Regions from separate parts of the Brevibacillus sp. HB1.1 genome, predicted to be linked through region 1. Evidence: riboswitches for the same ligand, from Rfam matches in the RefSeq annotation. Region 1 holds a riboswitch; the other holds the start of a gene.

Region 1 (9,982 bases):
TGATGTTCAAGACGGAGGTCGAGGACATCATTACGGTGAAAGAAGCAGACGGACATCAGGTAAAAGGTGTCGTCTTGAAAAACGGCCAAGAGTATGAAGCTGATTACGTGGTAATCGGACCAGGACGTGATGGCTCCGCTTGGTTGACGGATATCCTGAAAAAGCGTCGCCTGAAAATGTACAACAATCAAGTCGACGTAGGCGTACGTGTGGAGACGTCCGATGTCGTCATGCGCGAAATCAATGAACACTTGTACGAAGGAAAATTCATTTTCAATACATCTGTCGGAACGCGTGTACGGACGTTTTGCAGCAATCCATCCGGTCACGTAGTCGTGGAAAACCATAGTGGAGTGATGGCAGCAAACGGGCACTCTTACAAAGACCCAGCGCTGGGCTCGATGAATACGAACTTTGCGCTCTTGGTATCGCATACGTTTACAGAGCCGTTTGATAAGCCGAATGAGTACGCGAGAGAAATTTGCAAGCGAGCGAATGATCTGTCAAACGGTGGGGTCATCGTGCAAAAGTACGGCGATATTTTGCGCGGTCGCCGTTCCACAGAGTCGCGTATTAAGGAAGGCTTCCTGGAGCCTACTCTGAAGGAAGCGGTACCGGGTGATTTGGGACTCGTGTTGCCTTACAACACGATGAAAAGTTTGATCGAGATGGTGGAAGCTCTGGACAAGGTAACACCGGGAATTGCCTCCGAGCACACATTGTTCTACGGAGTGGAAGCAAAATTCTACTCGGCACGTCCGAAACTGACGGAGGAATTCGAAACAGAAATCAAGGGATTGTTCTGTGGCGGGGATGGTGCCGGAATTACACGTGGTCTGGCACAGGCCGGAGCTGCTGGGGTCTGGATGGCTCGCAATATCGCGAAACGCATGCAATAACGAATACGATCAGAACAAATAGGCTTCTTGCTGGGCACGAGTGTGCTTGGTGGGGAGCCTTTTTGCATGACAGAACAACATCAGGAAAGTGATGGTCCCGATGTCACGAGGAACTAGGCAGAAGCGTATTGTATAGAAGGGCCAATAATCAAACCACGACCTTTTGTTGGCATGGAGGTATCTATGTTTTTTTGTGATGAGAATGACGATACCGCTGTAATAGCACTTTGGATCATTTCGATTGGCTTTGTCATACTCGCCATCGATAAAACAACCAGATTAAGTCAAAAGCCTGCCTGCGACAAGGAGAAGTTGATGCAGCCGCTCATTCAATTGAACAAGCAAATCAATGGGAAGAATAAGAATGGCAATGACAATGATGAAGATATGCAATTCAAACGAATTGAACAGCAAATTGCTCAATTACGAGACAGTATACAAGATATAAAGAAGAATTTACAGGAGGAACCATCCAAAAACGGAGGGAAGAAGAATGATCGAAAAAAATCTGGCGAATGAGCTGGTAGCAGTAGGCGGGTGGATCGCAGTTTTGGGTGCCTTCCTAGCTGCTATAGGCTCGACTGGACAGGTGGAACCAGACCAGGATACTTCTACAGCGAAAGAGGCAAATGACAAAGAATCAAATGATTTGAAAAAACAAGTACTGCAACAGAAAAAACAATTGCAAAAGCAACAGATACAGCTTGAACTGATTCAATTGGAACAAGAGCTCAACACCATCATCCATAGCACAAGGAAAAATGGCTAACAAAAAATGACTTCACCAAACTGCTTTTGGGAGAAGTCATTTTTTACTTGCTACAATGGCTGCAAATTATCGTTCATTTTCTTCAGTACGCGGTTAAAGATAGCGAGTTCTGCTTCGTCAAGGCCGCGGAGTGCCAGTTCCTCTTGCTCTTTGGCAGCTTCCAGCCATTCCGGGAACCGTTCGACTGCTTGCGGAGACAAGGACACATAGCGCTCACGCTTGTCATCACCCTCTGAGCGAATAATCCAGCCCATCTCTTCCAATCGGGTGAGTGTCCGGGTAATCGTTGGCGCTTCCACATTCAGGTAGTTACTCAATTGAACCTGGGTGAGCGATTCACGGTAATGCAAGCAAAGGATAATCCCCCATTGCGAACTGTATAATCCCATGGGAGACATAGTCCCATTTAACGATTTACTGAATATTCTTGCGGTTTGGCTAATTCGATGACCATAATATTGCATGAATATATACCTCCAGGAAAGCTGGTTCGATATATCGTACACTTTATTGCTTAAGTAAATATGTACAATAACATACTAGCAGTTTCGTACATATAAGTAAACGTTTATTCGATGGCGAAATAATGGATTTTCTGACACAAATAGAATCAGGCGAGTGTCATGGAAGAAGACACTCACCTGGCTGAAAAATATGGTGATACATTAATCTGCGGACAAGATACTCAACGGTCCTTTTTCATTGATGAGCGGCTCCAGTTCATAAACCGAAATGGGGAACATGGGGAAACCGACGTAGTAAGGCGTAATTTCGTACAACTGGAAGTAGATGACCAGTGCTTTGTCGGCTAGGTAATAATCTTGATCGGGCTTAATCGAAGTAAAGCCATTGAGTGTGGGGATGCTTCTTTCTTTGATTTGACGCTTGATGTTTTCAGAAATCACCTTGACGTAATCGCTTCCTGGCTTGAATAATTCACGCAGCGTATACAGCTTGCCTGTTTGGATATCTGCGGTGATTGACCCGAGAAAGGTCATGCCGTGAGCCATTTGCGGTGTGTAGGCGTAGTTGCTCAACACGACACTGAAAATGCCGCGTTCGTTTGTCTTGATTTCGTAGCTTCCTTGCATTTCTGTATTTCCCGGTACCTGGACCCGTTGCTGCTCGTGAATTAAGCCTTGAACCGTTTGATAAATCGCCCGGTTGATATCTTTTTCCGCTTGCTGGTTGGCTAGGCCTGCCAATTGCGGGTAGTAAATGGTGGTGTTCGGACGGCTAATTGTCCGTGTCAGCACGGTAGCTGGCAATTGATTGAGTTCCACTTTTCTCCGTTTGCCTCCTGTACGTGTGAGTTGTGTAATAGCCTATTCGAAATTGTTTTTGGCTGTTCTCACTTTTTTCACAAATTTGGCAAAGGTTTGGCTATATAATGGGGAAAGAATCCGATACATAAGTAAAAAGGAAAAGGGGGGCAATTATGATTCAATTGATTCGCAATACCTTGACTGACAAAGAAGGCTTTATGATTTTCATCCTATGGAATCATTTGTGGATGGCGGGACTCATTGCCTACCAAGTGGATGTGAACTTCTGGAAAGTGACGTCCTTGGGATTGCTGGTCACTTTAATTGTTTCGCCGTATTATTTCATTCGCAGAGATAGTCATGTCATTCGTTATCTGGTAGCAATCGGACTTATGTTTTATGCTATTTCCTTCGATCACTTTACCGATTACCAGGAGGTTACCTTCCTCGCCTTTATCGTCATGGGCTTTTTGGCAGCCTATTTGGACTGGAAGCTGGTAGTTACAGCGGGAATTGCCCAAATCATCGTTACGATTGTTGGATTTTATACGGGAACCTACGAGATTTTCGAAGGTGATTTTTCGGAGCTCAATTTGCTTATGCGTATTGTCACGATTCTCATGATGATGGGAGCCGTCACGTATCTATGTCTCGCCGGACAAGCCTCCTTGCGAAAAGCTGATGACGCAAGGCAGGAAGCGGAAGAGAAGGAGCGCCGTCTGGGAGAAATGCTTTTGAACATCCAGCAAATGACGGAACAGCTGGATCGTACAAGCGATCATGTGCATGAGCATGCGGAAGGTACGAAGCGCAATACAGATGAAATGATGGTGGCCTTTAAGGAAGTCGCTACAGGTATGGAATCGCAGGCGAATTCTACGGTGAAAATCGAAGAAGAGGTTCAATCCATCGACCAGGAAATCGAGGCAGTCACAACACAGACCAACGCAATGAAAACGGAATCGCAACAAAACAACCGTCGTCTGATAGAAAGCGTTCAGATGATGAACGAGCTGTCCTCGCAGATGGAGCAAATCGTGCAGGCAGTCAATGTAGCAGCCTCCACGATTCACCAGCTCAATCGGCAGGCGAACCGTGTAGAGGAAATTGTTGGCGCTATTAATCAGATCGCGACACAAACGAATCTCTTGGCGCTGAATGCGGCGATTGAATCGGCGCGTGCAGGCGAACATGGACGGGGATTTGCTGTTGTAGCGGACGAGGTACGCAAGCTGGCAGAACAAAGCGCGACAGCTACGCAGGAAATTACCGACATTCTGAAATCACTCCACCAGGAAAGTGAGAATGCGGTGCAGCATATGAGCAATGGGGAAACGTCTGTTGCAAAAGGCCAAGAACTGGCCGTGAAAACAGTGGCCTCCATCGAAGCAGTGCGTGCCGGGATGATGGCCTTCCTGCAAGCAGCTGATCAAGTAAGCTCCAGCATGGACCGGGTAAAAGTGCGTTCCGGAGAAGTTGCCATCGAGATGTCGACCATTACAGCCGTAACCGAGGAATCGGTAGCCAACTTAGAAGAGCTGTTTGCGACAGCAGAAAACCAGCATCAAAAAGTACGTGAGATTACGGAAGAGCTGGGCGAGCTGAATACGTTGTCTCATCGTCTCCAGCAAACCTTTCACGTGAAATAGGTTGTTTCTCGATGCTGAAAAGACGACTTTTTAAACTTTTATTCACTTTTAGAAGTGTTTGGAATTGAGAAAAAAGAATTGCATTTTCGAACCGTTCTGCTAGAATGAATTCCATTGTAACTAAATATATTCAGCTACCTTATCAAGAGCGGCGGAGGGACTGGCCCGATGATGCCCGGCAACCACTGATCATGTCTATGCATGAACAGAAAGGTGCCAATTCCTGCAAAACCTGTACCATGGTTTTGACAGATGAGGAAGAGAACGGCTACGTACGCAAACTCTTCCTCCGGGAAGAGTTTTTTTTGTTGTATTTGTAAAAGGGGAGGGGTAAATAAACGAACGATAAATTAATTTTATAAGAGAATATTCGTAAATAGTATTGAAAAAATGGGTAAAAAGCCGTACATTACCTAATAGGATAAAGAAAAACGTAAAGTTCGGATAGGGAGAGATACATCATGAAGAAGTTATTGCTGGCTTTAACGACATTCGCAGTATTGGCAACAGGGTGCTCGACTGGCACAAGCGTACCGGCAGATCAGCCAGGAGGACAAGCAGCAGGACAAGAGGGCGCGGACAAAAAGCGAATTGCCTTGATTTTGCCCGAGAAAATTGGTGTGAACCCGTTCTTTCAACAAATGGATGAGGGTGCAAAGAAAGCCGCACAAGAGCTGGGCGCAGAAGTGAAAACGATTGAATCTACGGACCATGGAGCGATTGAAGAGAATCTGCGCGTGGCTGTTGCAGAAAATTATGATTTGATCATCACTTCTTCCTTTACATCAGAGGATGCATTGAAAAAAGTAGCAACCGAAAATCCTGACCGTAATTTTGCGATTATTGATACCGTAGTGGATTTGCCAAACGTTCGCAGTGTTACCTTCCGCGAGCAGGAAGCGGCTTACCTGGTGGGAGCAGCAGCAGGTCTGGCAACGAAAACGAACAAAGTAGGTATGGTTGTCGCTCTCGATATTCCACAGTTGAAAAAATGGACAGTCGGCTTCGAAGAGGGCTTGAAAGCGACGAATCCAAAGGCAGAACTGATGGTCAACTATGTAGGAAGCTTCACTGACCCGGCAAAAGCGAAGGAATTGGCTTTGCTCCAAGCTTCCAAAGGCGCTGACTTCATTAACGGTGCAGCAGCTGTAGGCGACCTCGGCGTTTTCGAAGCGGCGAAGGAAAAAGGCTTCTTCACAGCAGGTCAGGACGTTGACCGTACGACGATCGATCCAGAGCATATCGTTCTGTCCCAATTGAAAGGGACCGACGCGGCAGCTTATGAAACCGTGAAGAACTTTGTAGAAGGAACGTTCAAACCAGGTGTTGTTGCGTACGGCTTGAAAGAAAAAGGTGTTGGCGTAACCTATGTCACGCACGAAAGCAAAACGCCTCTGAACGCTTTTATTGGACAAGAAGTCGTGGATAAAGTGAAAGCGATCAGTGATGAGATAGTAGCAGGCACCCGCCAAGTACCAGACAAGTTCTAATAAGGTAGTTCGGTGCTGAAAAGCTAACTTTTTGAACAATTATTTAAAGCTTGTGCACAGTGATGGATGTGACCGACTACGGCTGTGTAGTCGGTCTTCCATTTTCATAAAAGGACGTACAGAAATGAGGGAGTGGGAATGACCGATCGCTTGGAAATGAGGGCCATGACCAAGAAGTACGGAGATTTTACCGCCAACGACAAGGTGTCGTTCTCACTGGCAGCAGGAGAAGTCCACGCGATTGTCGGGGAAAATGGAGCGGGCAAAACGACACTGATGCGGATGCTGTACGGGATGGAGCAGCCGACGTCGGGAGAGATCGTGTTAAACGGAAAGCCAGTTGTTTTTCGCGGACCAGAGGACGCGATTCGAAATGGAATCGGGATGGTTCACCAGCACTTTATGCTCTTCGGAGAATTTAGTGTGACTGAAAATATCGTGATCGGCTACGAGCCGAAACAAGCGGGTTTTTTCAAAAGAAATGACGCGGAGGACAAGGTGCGTGCGCTTAGTGAGCAGTATCGCATTCCGATTCATCCGCAGACCAAGGTAGCGAATTGCTCGATTGGGGAACAGCAACGGGTCGAAATTCTTAAGGTCCTGTATCAAGGAGCGGATATTATCGTGCTGGACGAGCCTACCGCTGTACTTACTCCGCTGGAGGTACGCGACCTGCTGCAAACGATTCGAAACCTGGCAGAGAGTGGCAAGAGCGTCATTTTGATTACACATAAGTTGCAGGAAGTCATGGAGGTAGCCGATCGTATTACGGTACTGCGCGGAGGCAAAGTGACGGGAACGGTTTTGCGGAATGAGACAAATGCGGATGATTTGGCAAGATTGATGGTTGGACGTGAATTACAGGAGCTAGCTGAGCGAGTTCCTCTGGATAAAGGCCCCTTGTTGCAGGTGGAGAATCTCACGGTTCGAGAAAAGCAGACATTGCTCGATCAAGTCAGCTTTACCGTGCATCACGGCGAAATCGTAGGAATTGCAGGTGTTTCCGGGAATGGTCAATCCGAGCTGCTGCAAGCGATCAGTGGTTTGCGTGCGGCACAGGAGGGTACGGTGCGGTTAGGCGGCAAAGATGTGACGAATAAATCAGTAGTCACCATTCGGGATGCCGGTTTGGCTCATATTCCGGAGGATCGTTACCTGTGGGGAACGGCCAAACTCTCAAGTGTCGAGGAAAATGCGTTGATGGGCTATCAGCGAAAGCCTGCTTACAACCGCCGAGGCGTCGTTTTGCGGGAGAAATTCCGCCAAGTCGTAAAAGGCTGGGTTGAGCAGTTTGCCATCAAAACTGGCTCTCGACAATTGCAGGAGCTGGCAGGGAATCTGTCAGGTGGAAATTTGCAAAAGCTGATCGTAGCAAGGGAGCTGGGACATGAAACCCCGTTTTTGATTGCGGCTGAGCCTACGCGAGGGGTGGATATCGGTGCCATGGAGTACATCCATCAGGCGCTGATTGAAAAGCGCAATCAGGGAGACGGGATCTTGCTCGTCTCCTCCGAGTTGTCCGAAATTCTCGCCTTGTCTGACAGGGTTTTGGTCATGTATAAAGGGCGAATCGCTGGAGAGCTTTCACGCCTGGAGGCAACCGAAGAAAAAATCAGCGTGATCATGGCGGGGGGAAGCATTCATGGCAGCAATCAAAGAGCTATCTAAGTCATTGGTTCAGCCGTTCTTGGCTGTCGTCATCGGTTTGTTGACCGGGGCGCTGGTCATTGCTGCAGTTGGCGAATCGATCTTGGGCACCTACCAGGAAATGTGGAAAGGGGCCTTTGGTAGTTTTTATTTCTTTACGTCTACATTAGCGAGAGCCACGCCTATCATGCTGATTGCCTTGGGTCTTTCCCTCGCATTTCGGGCAGGAGTATTCAATCTTGGGGCGGAAGGGCAAATGGTGCTGGGTGCCGTCAGTGCTGCGTTAGTTGCGATCTACTTGCCAGCACCGGGAATGATCAAAATTGTGGCGGGTATTTTCGCAGGGATGGCAGTCGGTGGGTTCTGGGCGTTGTTGCCAGGCTTTATGGAAGCCCGCTTTCGTATTCCGTTGCTCATCTCTACGTTGCTTTTCAACTATATCGCGGTATTGTTTGCGAGCTATCTCGTGACAGAGCCATTCCGGGATCGCTCGGGTTCTGCGGCACTGGCACAGACCGTCATGCTGGAGAAAAGCGCTTGGCTTCCGAAGCTGTTTGCCGGGATGAGCGTGCATGCAGGGTTTTTGTTTGCGATCGTTGCAGCGCTGCTGTTGTTCTGGGTACTTCGTTTTACGCCTTTTGGCTATGAAGTGAAGATGCTGGGTCAAAACTCGCTGTTTGCTCAATACGGAGGAATTAATCGCATTCGGGTGATGCTGACCGGGATGTTTGCCAGTGGTGGACTGGCTGGCTTGGCGGGAACCGTAGAGGTAATGGGGGCGCACTATCGTTTTGTTGACGGTGCCCTGACCGTACCAGGATTCGCCTGGACGGGGCTGATGGCCGCTCTGCTTGCGAACTCGCATCCGCTTGGCATCATTGTGACTTCGATCCTGCTTGCTGCTTTTCAGACAGGAGCCATGGGTGTAGAGCGCAATACGGATGTGCCGCTGGAGCTGGCAAGTGTTATACAAGCCGTATTGATATTGTTCATCTCCGCCAAGTTCAGCTACGACTGGTGGAAAAAGCGGAAGGCAAAAGGAGGGGAATCGCATGGAGCTCTTTGATTGGTCCCTCCTCAGTTCTACCATTCGGATGGTCACGCCGATCTTGTTGGCAGCTTTGGGTGGAGCGCTCTGCGCACGTGTCGGAATTTTTAATGTTGGCTTGGAGGGATTGGTACTGGTCGGTGCCTTTTCCGCGATCGTCGGCAATCATTTTACCGGGAATCTCTTTCTGGCCGTTTTGATTGCAGCGCTGGTCAGCATTGTCTTTTCTCTCTTATTCGCGTACATGACGATCAAGCTTAGGGCGAATGAAATCGTCGTCGGTGTGGCGATTAACTTTCTCGCGCTGGGGTTGACGACATTTGCACTGCGGGCGATCTTCGGTGTCAAAGGGGCGTTTTACGATAAGGATATGGTTGGCTTGCCAACCGTCGAGATTCCTTTTATTCACGATATTCCAGTCATCGGAGGCATTGTCTCTGGTCATTCGCCGCTCGTGTATTTTGCGTTTTTGGCTGCCATTCTGTTGTATGTGTTCTTTTATCGGACGGTTACGGGCTTCCGCGTCCTCGCAGTTGGTCTGAATCCCGTTGCGGCACGCAGTCTCGGTCTGAAAGTGACGGGACTTCAGATGCTGGCGATTGTGATGAGTGGCGCATTGTGCGGGATTGCAGGGGCACAGCTTTCACTGGGGCAAGTCACGATGTTTACAGAAGGAATGACGGCTGGCCGGGGCTTTATCGCATTGGTAGCGATGATGATGGGGCAGTCGCATCCACTCGGTATTTTGGCTTCGAGCTTTTTGTTCGGGTTGATGGATGCCCTTAGTATTCGGTTGCAGGGCTTTTCGCTTCCGACCCAGTTCACTGCCATGCTGCCATACGTGCTGACGATTGTGGCGATGTTCTTCTTGAAAAACAAGAGTCAGATCGGCAGCGACAATCAGCAGAGCACCCGTTAAACACAGGTCATATAGACAGCGAAGACAAGGGGAAATGCGATATGAACAAGGCAGATCGGATCAAAAAAATGAAAGTACCCGCCCCAGTGGGACCGGGACTCGCCAGACGACTTCCGCCAGGACAAATCCTGACAGAGCGGTTTCCCATTTTGCATGAGGGAGACGTGCCGGTGTATGACATGAACGAATGGACACTGCGTGTTTTCGGTGAGGTAGACCGGGAAGTGACGCTCTCCTACGAAGAGATCATGGCGATGCCACAGGTGACAGTGACGAGCGACATTCACTGCGTGACA
Region 2 (9,982 bases), on a different contig from region 1:
TGGGCTTGCAGCAACAAGGTTGGTTTTCACAGATGCCCAGTGGAAAAAATGTAACGAATGCGGTCGCAACGACTGCAAGGGATAAAAAGAAAACGGAGGCCAATCAGAACAACGTAAAGGTGTCGCCGGAAGAGGCTGTTTTACCATTGAAAAAGGTGATCCCAGCTTTGAGCAAGATGACAATCAGGGTGGATCGTACAAGCCATGGAATCAGTGACTTAATGTTACTGGAAGGCGATAATGCGCGTGCCAATGTTACTTATGATATACAGACAGGACAAATTGAGAGCTTTACAATTGATGGTGATCGAGGAGAACAGAAGGAAGAGAAATTGCCATCAGCCAAGACTGCGGAGAAAGCAGCAAGCGCATTTCTTCAAGCTTTTTTGGAGGAGGAAAGTAAGACCTATCAGCTCGTCGAGACTCAGATCTATACGGACGAGTATAAGGTAAAAGGCCCATGGATGAGCGTGAATTATCAACGTATGGAAAACGGCCAGCCCGTTCCGTTCGACGTATTGTCGGTTGGAATTGACGAACGTGAGCAAGTCGCGTTTTTCGGGCGATTGAATACGAGTGAACAAGCTTTTTTCACCAAGCTGACAGATACCGTGCCCGATTTGAACCCCTCCCTTCTTCTTTTGGATAAAGAAAAGAACCACGATGGCATGTCATTCATCTTGGGGAAAACGAACAAAGAGGGGCATAAAGTTTCTCTTGTGATCACTGGCAATGGTCAAGCATTGGAATGGTATAGCCTTCTGTTGAAGGATGAAAAGGAAGCAGCGAGCCAGAAAAGAGCAGAAGGAGCAAAAGCATTGGAGCAAGAGCGACAGTTCCTGAACAAGCTGCTCGGGGCTGATAGCGAGAACTATCGGTTGTTGGACGCCAACCATCCGGGATTGTACCTGAGATACTATAACGGGATGCCGGTGTTGTCTGATGAAATAAGCATCGAAACAACCGACTCTGGCCACCTCGAATATTTCAGTAAGGACCTCGAATCATTTGAGCCGTCGCAGTACCCGGATGTATCGACTGCTGTGTCAGAAGAGGTAGCCATCAAAGAGCTGAGCGAGCATATGAAGCTTCGGTACGTGCAGAATCCGAGAATACAGCCACAATCAAAACAAGGGGATATGTGGCAGCCCATTCTGGAGTACACACCAGCTGTTTCCTTCATGCAAAGAGGACGTGAAGATGGTCAGGAGTGGTATATCGACGCGACAAATGGCAAGACGGTGTATGGAACGGGAGATAACGGGCTTGCTTATGATCAGTTGAATACGAAGGAAGCCCATCCGATCGAATCTCCAAAGGAATACGTCAAGGTTCGCTCCAAGGATGAGGCAAAAGCGTTGCTTCAAGCGGAATTCGGCATACAAGTGGATGACTCGACCTATAGAGAGAGTAACCGTGACGGACGCAAGGAATACGCCTGGAATGATAAAAATGACAAGTATATCGGCGTAGAAGTCCTTGCAGAAACAGGCAGTGTCGTCGGGCTGGGAACACCTCGTTCCGATACAGCAGTGACTGTCAAACGCGAGCAAGCGGAAGAGGCTGCACTTGCCTTTCTGCCTAAATACGTTGATCCAGGCATAAAAGAAGTGCAATTGGCACAAGTCATACAGCCAGGCGAAACGAATCCTGTGTCATCGGGCGAATGGGAATTCAGATATCTCATGAGCAAGGATGGCATTCCAGTACAGGATCGCGGGCAAAAAGCGGCTTATTCAGTAACAGTCGATCCGTCTTCTGGCAAAGTGACAAAGTTTGAAAACTACAGAGAGACGCACGAGTTGGTGGAGCTTCCAGCATCCGACGAGATCGTCTCGAAAGACAAGGCTGTTGAGGCGTATTTACGCGTCATGCCTTTAAAGCTGGTCTATTTGAGGAGAGATGTGGATGGGCAAAAATTAGCTCAACCAAAGCTGGCGTATGTGCCGTGGAGTGACGAAAAGCTGGCGCTCAAATATATTACTCTGGATGCCGTGACAGGCAAGATCATCACCAAATAACAAGAAAAAAAGGCTATCCCGCAGCCATTCCTGATGGCTTTTGGGATAGCCTTTTTTAAACACTTATCTAACAGTCGTCACACGAACACCCAATAATTACCAACAGGATAAACAGCACGAGCACGATTGCGAAGCAGTCACCGAAGAATCCGTTTCCGCAGAATGATGTACTCATCTTTGTTTCCCCTCCTTTCCGTTATACTCCAGTCTATACACGAATGCGGATATTGGACTGGGCGGATGCCCAGCTTAGGCAAAAATGGGCGCGTAAGAGGAGAGGCTCAGTAAAAAATAGACAATTCACAATTGACGGGGAGACAAAGGTGGTGTTAAGATACTTGCAAACATTCAAGACATTTCGCAAAACAACTAAATGACAAGTGTACGACTCTTATCCAGAGAGGCAGAGGGACTGGCCTGATGAAGCCTCGGCAACCGGTAAAAATCCGGTGCCAATTCCAGCAAAGCTACGTGCTTTGAAAGATAAGAGGATGTCTCAGGCGTTTTCGTATCTGCTGACAAATCCTCTTCTTTCAAAGAAGAGGATTTTTTTTATTTACCCAATTACGGAGAATAAGCCGATGCAAGGTAGAAAAGGGGCACGTCAATGAAACCAACTTTTCGCGAACAACTTTCCCGGAAAATTCTGATTCTGGACGGTGCAATGGGCACCATGCTTCAACAGGCAAACCTGACTGCTGATGATTTCGGCGGTGAAGCCTATGATGGCTGTAATGAACTCCTGAACCTGACCAGACCAGATGTGATCCGTTCCATTCACGAGAAATATTTAGCGGCGGGCGCAGACATCGTCGAGACAAATACATTTGGTGCTGCTTCCATCGTTTTGGCTGAGTACGATGTGCCAGAAAAAGACCTTGAGATCAATATAGCCGCAGCCCGCTTGGCCAGAGAAGCGGTGGATGCCTATTCTACGGAGGAGTGGCCGCGTTTTGTAGCAGGTGCAATGGGACCTACGACCAAAACCCTTGCGTTGACAGGCGGTGTCACTTTCGAAGAACTGGTCGAGGCGTATTATCGTCAGGCAAAAGGTCTGATTCTTGGCGGCTCCGATGTTCTTCTATTGGAAACCTCGCAAGACACGTTAAACGTCAAGGCTGGCGGAATCGGGATTCGCAAAGCTTTTGAAGAGCTTGGACAGGAGCTCCCGGTGATGCTGTCAGGTACGATTGAGCCGATGGGCACAACGCTGGCTGGCCAAAACATCGAGGCGTTTTACATCTCCTTAGAGCATTTACAGCCAGTCTCCATTGGTCTGAACTGTGCGACAGGACCAGAGTTTATGCGTGATCATCTGCGGACACTGTCAGGAATTGCCCAATGTGCGGTTAGCTGTTATCCGAACGCAGGCTTGCCAGACGAGAACGGCCATTACCATGAAACGCCACAGGGACTTGCTTCGAAAATGCGGGCATTCGCTGATCAGGGCTGGATAAACGTCGCTGGCGGTTGCTGCGGAACAACGCCTGACCATATTCAAGCGATGGCAGAAGCATTGAAAGACTGCAAGCCGCGCAGTGCAGCTGTGGAACCGCTGAGCGCAGTCTCCGGGATCGAGGTTGTTTACGTCGAAGATGACAATCGTCCCTTGCTAGTAGGGGAGAGGACCAATGTCATCGGTTCCAAAAAATTCCGTGAAATGATTGCAGCTGGTCATTATGAAGAAGCATCTGATATTGCCCGAGCACAAGTGAAGCGCGGCGCACATGTCATCGATATATGCTTGGCTGACCCCGACCGTGATGAATACGAAGATATGGAAAAATTCCTACAGTTCATCGTGAAAAAAGTAAAAGCGCCCCTCATGATCGATTCGACAGATGCCAAGGTCATGGAGCTGGGACTTCGCTATTCGCAAGGGAAGGCCATCCTCAACTCGATTAACTTGGAAGACGGCTTGGAGCGATTTGAGGAAGTGGTTCCACTTATTCACAAGTTCGGTGCCTCCGTTGTCGTTGGAACGATTGAGGAAGCGGGTATGGCTATCACTCGCGAAAAGAAGCTGGAGGTCGCGCAACGCTCGTACGACATTCTTGTCAACCAGTATGGCATAAAGCCACAGGATATTATATTCGATCCACTCGTCTTTCCAGTAGGGACAGGGGATGAACAATACATCGGCTCTGCCAAGGAAACCGTAGAAGGAATTCGTTTGATTAAACAGGTAATGCCTGCTTGCAAGACGATCCTAGGTGTCAGTAACGTTTCCTTCGGCTTGCCTCCTGCGGGTCGGGAAGTACTGAATGCGGTCTTCTTGTACCACACAACTCTCGCAGGGCTTGATTACGCCATCGTCAACACGGAAAAGCTGGAGCGCTACGCTTCGATTCCAGAAGACGAGAGAAAGCTGGCAGAAGCTCTTCTATTCGAGACAAATGATGAGACATTGGCGGCCTTTACCGAATTTTATCGCCAAAAGAAAAAGGAAGTCAGTGTGGAAGTCTCCTCGTTAACGCTCGAAGAACGCTTGGCCCGTTATGTAGTCGAAGGCTCCAAGGATGGCCTGGTGGAAGACCTAAAGCTGGCTCTGGAAAAATACACACCGCTCGAGATCATCAACGGTCCGCTGATGGCTGGGATGGAAGAGGTCGGTCGCCTGTTCAACGGCAACCAGTTGATCGTGGCAGAAGTGTTGCAGAGTGCGGAAGTCATGAAGGCATCCGTATCGTTTCTGGAGCCATTCATGGAAAAAAGCGACGCTGCTGCAAAGGGGAAAATCTTGCTGGCGACCGTTAAAGGCGATGTGCACGACATCGGAAAAAACTTGGTGGAAATTATTTTGTCAAACAATGGCTACAATGTCGTGAACCTGGGGATCAAGGTACCACCAGAGCAACTGATTGCCGCATGCAGAGAAGAAAAGCCGGATGCCATCGGTCTGTCTGGACTCTTGGTAAAATCCGCACAGCAAATGGTCATTACAGCACAAGACCTGCGTGATGCAGGCATTGATATCCCGATGATGGTTGGCGGTGCGGCGTTGACGCGCAAGTTCACATCGAACCGGATCGCACCGGAATACCGTGGAATTGTTTTATACGCAAAAGATGCCATGGATGGTCTGGATCTCGTAAATCGTCTGCAAAATCCGGAAGAACGTGATCGCTTGGTAGAGGAACAGCAACATCTCCTGGAAGCAGTTGCAACGGCTCAACCTGTTATCGAGGAGAAAAAAGCACCTTTGCCAGCTCGCTCAGCCGTCAGCAGAACGGTTCCGATCCATCTGCCACCAGATTGTGAACGACATGTTCTGCGACAATACCCGCTCAGCCATCTGCAACCGTATTTGAACCTGCGGATGCTCCTCGGAAAACACCTCGGTGTTCGCGGAAATGTAGATAGATTGATAGAGGCAGGCGACGAGAAGGTACTGGAACTGTACGGCATTGTGGAAGAGCTATTAAATGAAGCGAAGCAAAAAGGAACCATTACGACACACGGCGTGTATCAGTTCTTCCCGGCTCAGTCAGATGGCAACGATATTTTGGTTTATGATCCAAAAGACCACAGCAAGCTGCTGGAGCGCTTCTCGTTCCCGCGTCAGCTGGAAGAACCTCATCTTTGCCTGTCCGACTTCTTGCGACCAGTGGAGAGCAAGGAAATGGATTATGTCGGATTCCTGACCGTAACGGCTGGGGGAGGGATTCGCGAAAAATCTACAGAGCTAAAAGAGCGTGGTGACTACTTGCGCTCTCATGTCCTCCAATCCTTGGCATTGGAGCTGGCAGAGGCATTTGCAGAGCGAATTCACCACGTCATGCGCGACGTGTGGGGCATTCCTGATCCAATTGAGATGACGATGCTCGAGCGCTTTGGTGCTAGATATCAGGGCATTCGTGTCTCCTTCGGTTACCCTGCTTGCCCGAACCTGGAAGATCAGGCGCAGTTGTTCCGTCTGTTGCGTCCAGAGGATATCGGCGTTCAGCTGACAGAGGGATTCATGATGGAGCCAGAAGCTTCCGTATCGGCGATGGTATTTGCACATCCTGAAGCACGTTATTTCAACGCAGGTCCGTCTATTTTTGAAGTGTAAGGAAAGTAGTAAAGATAAATGAAACGGGGAGAGAAGGGATTGAGTTGACGACGAGAAAGAAAGATTTACGAGCCTATTTGAAAGACCACCTGCTAGTCGGAGATGGTGCGATGGCGACCCAGCTGCACGGGCTGGGCGTCCCGGTTGGCGTCAGCTTTGAAGAGCTGTGTTTATCCAACCCGCGTTTGGTACATGAAGTTCATACGTCTTACTATCAGGCCGGTGCACGTTTCCTAGAGACAAATACGTATTCTGCCAACCGAGATGCATTGAGCCGTTACGGTCTGGAGCATAAGGTAGCGCGGATTAACCGGCTAGCAGTCGCCATTGCACGGGAAGCCGCACAGGATGATGCTTATGTGGCTGGGAGCATCGGATCGATTTTGGCTGGACGGGTGAAGAAAAAGGTTTTGGACGAATACCGTGACCAGTATGAGGAACAGGCGATTGCTCTGTTGCATGCTGGCGTAGATGGACTGATTCTGGAGACGTTCGTGGACTTGGAGGAGCTGCTTCTGGCGATCGAGGTAATCCGTCCGCTCACAGATGTCCCTGTAATCGCGCAGTTAGCCACTCTGGAAGTAGGACGCACACGTGATGGCTACGCTTTGACAGATGCTTTTTCCGAGCTAAAAGCCGCAGGAGCTGACGTGATCGGACTAAACTGTCGCCTTGGTCCCGCTGAATTGCTACGCTCGTTTGAAAATACAGTGATTCCAGAAGATGCACTTTTATCCGTATTCCCGAATGCGGGGCGTCTGGGGATGACTGACGGCGAATACGCTTTTAAATCATCACCTGAATATTTTGGACAGAGTGCGCTTCGCTTGCGTGAGCAGGGGGTACGGTTGATTGGCGGATGCTGCGGAACCACACCTGCACATGTGAAGGCGATTGCGGATGCACTTGAGTCACTTGAGCCGCAAGCGCGTGTGAACCCGACCATCGTAGCAGGTGATCGTCCTTCGATTTCTGTGCAAAACACGAGGGAGAGGGAGAAACCAAGCATTGTCGAGCGCGTAAAAACAGCAACGACGATCATTGTCGAGTTTGATCCACCGCGTGATCTGGATGCAGACCAGTTTCTCCATGGATGCTGCGAGCTGCACAAGGCAGGAGCGGACGCCATTACGTTGGCGGATAACTCGTTGGCGACAGTGCGGATGAGCAACATGGCTCTCGGAGCACTCATGAAGAGCAGACATGGAATCGATCCGCTCTTACACATCGCTTGCCGGGACCGTAATCTCATTGGGCAGCAATCGCACTTAATGGGGCTGCACGCTTTGGGGATCGACCAAATATTGGTGATTACTGGGGATCCATCGCGCTTTGGGGATTTGCCAGGTGCCAGCTCGGTATTTGATGTGACCTCTTTTGATCTGATTCGCATGGTGAAGCAGTTGAACGAAGGCGTTTCGTTCTCAGGACGTCCGTTAAAGCAAAAAGCCCAGTTCATCGTGGGCGCAGCCTTTAATCCGAATGTCCGAAATATGGATGCTGCCGTTGCCCGCTTGGAAAAAAAGGTCGAGGCAGGCGCGGACTACATTATGACACAACCTGTGTACGATGCTGAGTCCATCCGGAATGTATACGAGGCGACGAAGCATATCGGCATTCCTGTCTTTATCGGGATCATGCCGTTGACCAGCTCGCGCAATGCGGAGTTCCTGCATAATGAAGTGCCAGGAATCAAGCTATCGACAGAAGCTCTGGAACGGATGAAAAAGGTACAGGGAGAGGCCGCCCGACAGGAAGGGATCGCAATCGCGAAGGAATTGGTCGACACGGCCGTTCGTTACTTCAATGGCATCTATCTGATTACACCCTTCAATTATTACGAGATGGCGGCAGAGCTCATTCAATACACGCGCCAGCAAAGCTCATTAGTGAAGCTGGCTCAGACTTAGCGGTATACATCAGTAAAATAGGGAAGGCCTCTGTGTATAGACAGGCTATAGCCTTGCGTCTAATATACATGGGCCTTCATCTCGTCTAACATATAGGCGGTCTTGAGAGCTTCCCGATTGCAAAACTGTTGAATCTCAGCAAGGCTCATCTGGGCATACAGCTTCTTGCGTAAGAAACGTTCAATGATATGCGGGAATGCGAGATCGACAAAGAGCAAATGCAGTTGCTCAATCGATAGGGGATTTTCTTGGAGATAGCCACTCAATATATGAGAGAACCATTCTTCGTTCCACTGCTCATTTTTTCGCATCGCAAGGGATAGAACACGGGCAATGTCTTTGGACGGAAAATCGTAACGAACATCCTCCCAGTCAATGATTGCAATTCTTTGATTACTGACGAGCAAATTCCCATTGTTAAAATCTCCATGACAGAGATAGTGATTGCTTAGGGGTTCCTTTTTCCATTTCGAGAAGTATGGAGAGGATATCAAATGTTCCTTGGCTGTGATCCCGGCTTGTTTAAAAAAAGGAAGATAATCCGCGAGCGCAGTGTATTTTTGATCATTCTTCCCAGCGTGTCGAAGCTCCCACTTCTCAATGGCAGCTAAATCTGTTTTGTACTCCACGGACCATTTTTCTGCGCCATTGTAAAGGATGCCATGGTTGGAGGAAAAACCGAGCGACCTCGCATGAAATTTGCCTAATACCATGCCGATCCGTTCCATTCGAATAGGGGAGTTATACGCAATATTTGGCCAGGATAGCCTTTGGTGCAGAACGAAAAGATTTTCTTTATGAGTGATGTAACGCTTATTATTTTTGGTTCGTTGAATGTCGGGGATGAGTACGCCGTTTTTGCGCAAATACGCTTCTGCATTCAGAATGAAATGTAAACGTTCCTTTTGCAGAGGGAAAGCTTTTCCGATGAATTTGCCATTGGTTGTTTCCAAGTAAATGACGAATGATTTGGATGTATCCCGAATGGTTTTGTGATGCAGAACGGTCATGTCGTATCTGTTCTGGATTTTTTTGATGAGGTCGTCCACTACTGATGCCCCTCCTTGCGTACAGAGCTACAAGTATTGTATGGAAGAAGAGGAGTGGTTGACACGAAAGGATCTACTTAGGCGCGGGAAGAGGGTGCCAATTCATCTCGCGTAAAAAATGACTCAGCTCACTAAACTTGGCGATTCGTTCCTCACGTGTAAAAGATGCGTTAGCCCCACTGGTAGACGGGACGACAAACACATAGCTGCCAGACCAATCTTCTGTCCCAAAGTACCTGATTGGCTGAAGCCCCAGTGAAATGGCTTCTTTTTTTTGTCCAGTCGCGTGACGAAAAGCAGTAATGCCGTTAAAACAAATGACACGAGGCCGGTAAGTCTGGATCATTTGGACGAACAGCTCTGCCCCTGTGGCATAATCCTCGTTGCGCAGGTCTGTTGCGGAGCGGGTAGGGCGTGATACCAGATCGGTAATACCGTAGTTGTAGTTTAAGAGGGTAGCGGTTTCCTCGGGCAAGAGCTTGTGAGGTGTCAGGCCGCCTTCGTACAATCCACGCCAAAACAGGTTGGCTGGATTGGCGTAGTGGAAACCCGTCGTAGCTGATATACGCCCTGGATTGATACCGCAAAATAAGACCGCCAAATCGCGGCGAATGTATGTGGGCAACCATTTTTCTGTGAACTCGACCAAAAGCGAACCCCTCCTGTTTACCACATTGTAGCACATCAGTGAGCGCTTTCAGAAAGGAGCAAAAAAAGCTGCCAGATTCGGCAGCTTCAGGTTATATTCGATCAAGTATTGGATCTTATAACTGGGGAAGCGGATACGGCAGCACTTGCTGTGGCTCATTGAACGTGAATTGCTCCATTTCATTCCGGACGTATCTTTTCGTCTCAAATGGAACGACTTCTTGTTCTTCATTACCCCACAACCAATTCGACAGCATTTGTATCATAAGGATACCCTCCACTTTGTGGAAATGTTTTACA

The links. A riboswitch is a leader RNA that binds a small molecule or an ion and turns the genes downstream of it on or off. The one in region 1 is predicted to bind S-adenosylmethionine.
Region 2: it holds a riboswitch for S-adenosylmethionine, as region 1 does, so the genes downstream of both, metH (methionine synthase) here and HPY27_RS13910 (BMP family lipoprotein) in region 1, are expected to answer to the same signal.

The regions. Positions count from the first base shown of each region.
Region 1 covers NZ_JABMIV010000004.1:292,103-302,084, reverse strand. The annotation lists gene HPY27_RS13940 (NAD(P)/FAD-dependent oxidoreductase) at 1-899, shown strand, start outside; gene HPY27_RS13935 (hypothetical protein) at 1,083-1,418, shown strand; gene HPY27_RS13930 (hypothetical protein) at 1,393-1,668, shown strand; gene HPY27_RS13925 (MarR family winged helix-turn-helix transcriptional regulator) at 1,719-2,132, opposite strand; gene HPY27_RS13920 (DUF3298 and DUF4163 domain-containing protein) at 2,334-2,951, opposite strand; gene HPY27_RS13915 (methyl-accepting chemotaxis protein) at 3,107-4,582, shown strand; SAM riboswitch class I at 4,719-4,841, shown strand; gene HPY27_RS13910 (BMP family lipoprotein) at 5,044-6,072, shown strand; gene HPY27_RS13905 (ABC transporter ATP-binding protein) at 6,211-7,740, shown strand; gene HPY27_RS13900 (ABC transporter permease) at 7,715-8,785, shown strand; gene HPY27_RS13895 (ABC transporter permease) at 8,772-9,686, shown strand; gene HPY27_RS13890 (sulfite oxidase-like oxidoreductase) at 9,728-9,982, shown strand, end outside.
Region 2 covers NZ_JABMIV010000002.1:898,619-908,600, reverse strand. The annotation lists gene HPY27_RS09250 (YcdB/YcdC domain-containing protein) at 1-2,021, shown strand, start outside; gene HPY27_RS09245 (YjcZ family sporulation protein) at 2,089-2,196, opposite strand; SAM riboswitch class I at 2,410-2,511, shown strand; gene metH (methionine synthase) at 2,629-6,075, shown strand; gene HPY27_RS09235 (bifunctional homocysteine S-methyltransferase/methylenetetrahydrofolate reductase) at 6,120-7,985, shown strand; gene HPY27_RS09230 (phosphotransferase) at 8,045-9,034, opposite strand; gene HPY27_RS09225 (mismatch-specific DNA-glycosylase) at 9,108-9,683, opposite strand; gene HPY27_RS09220 (hypothetical protein) at 9,799-9,948, opposite strand.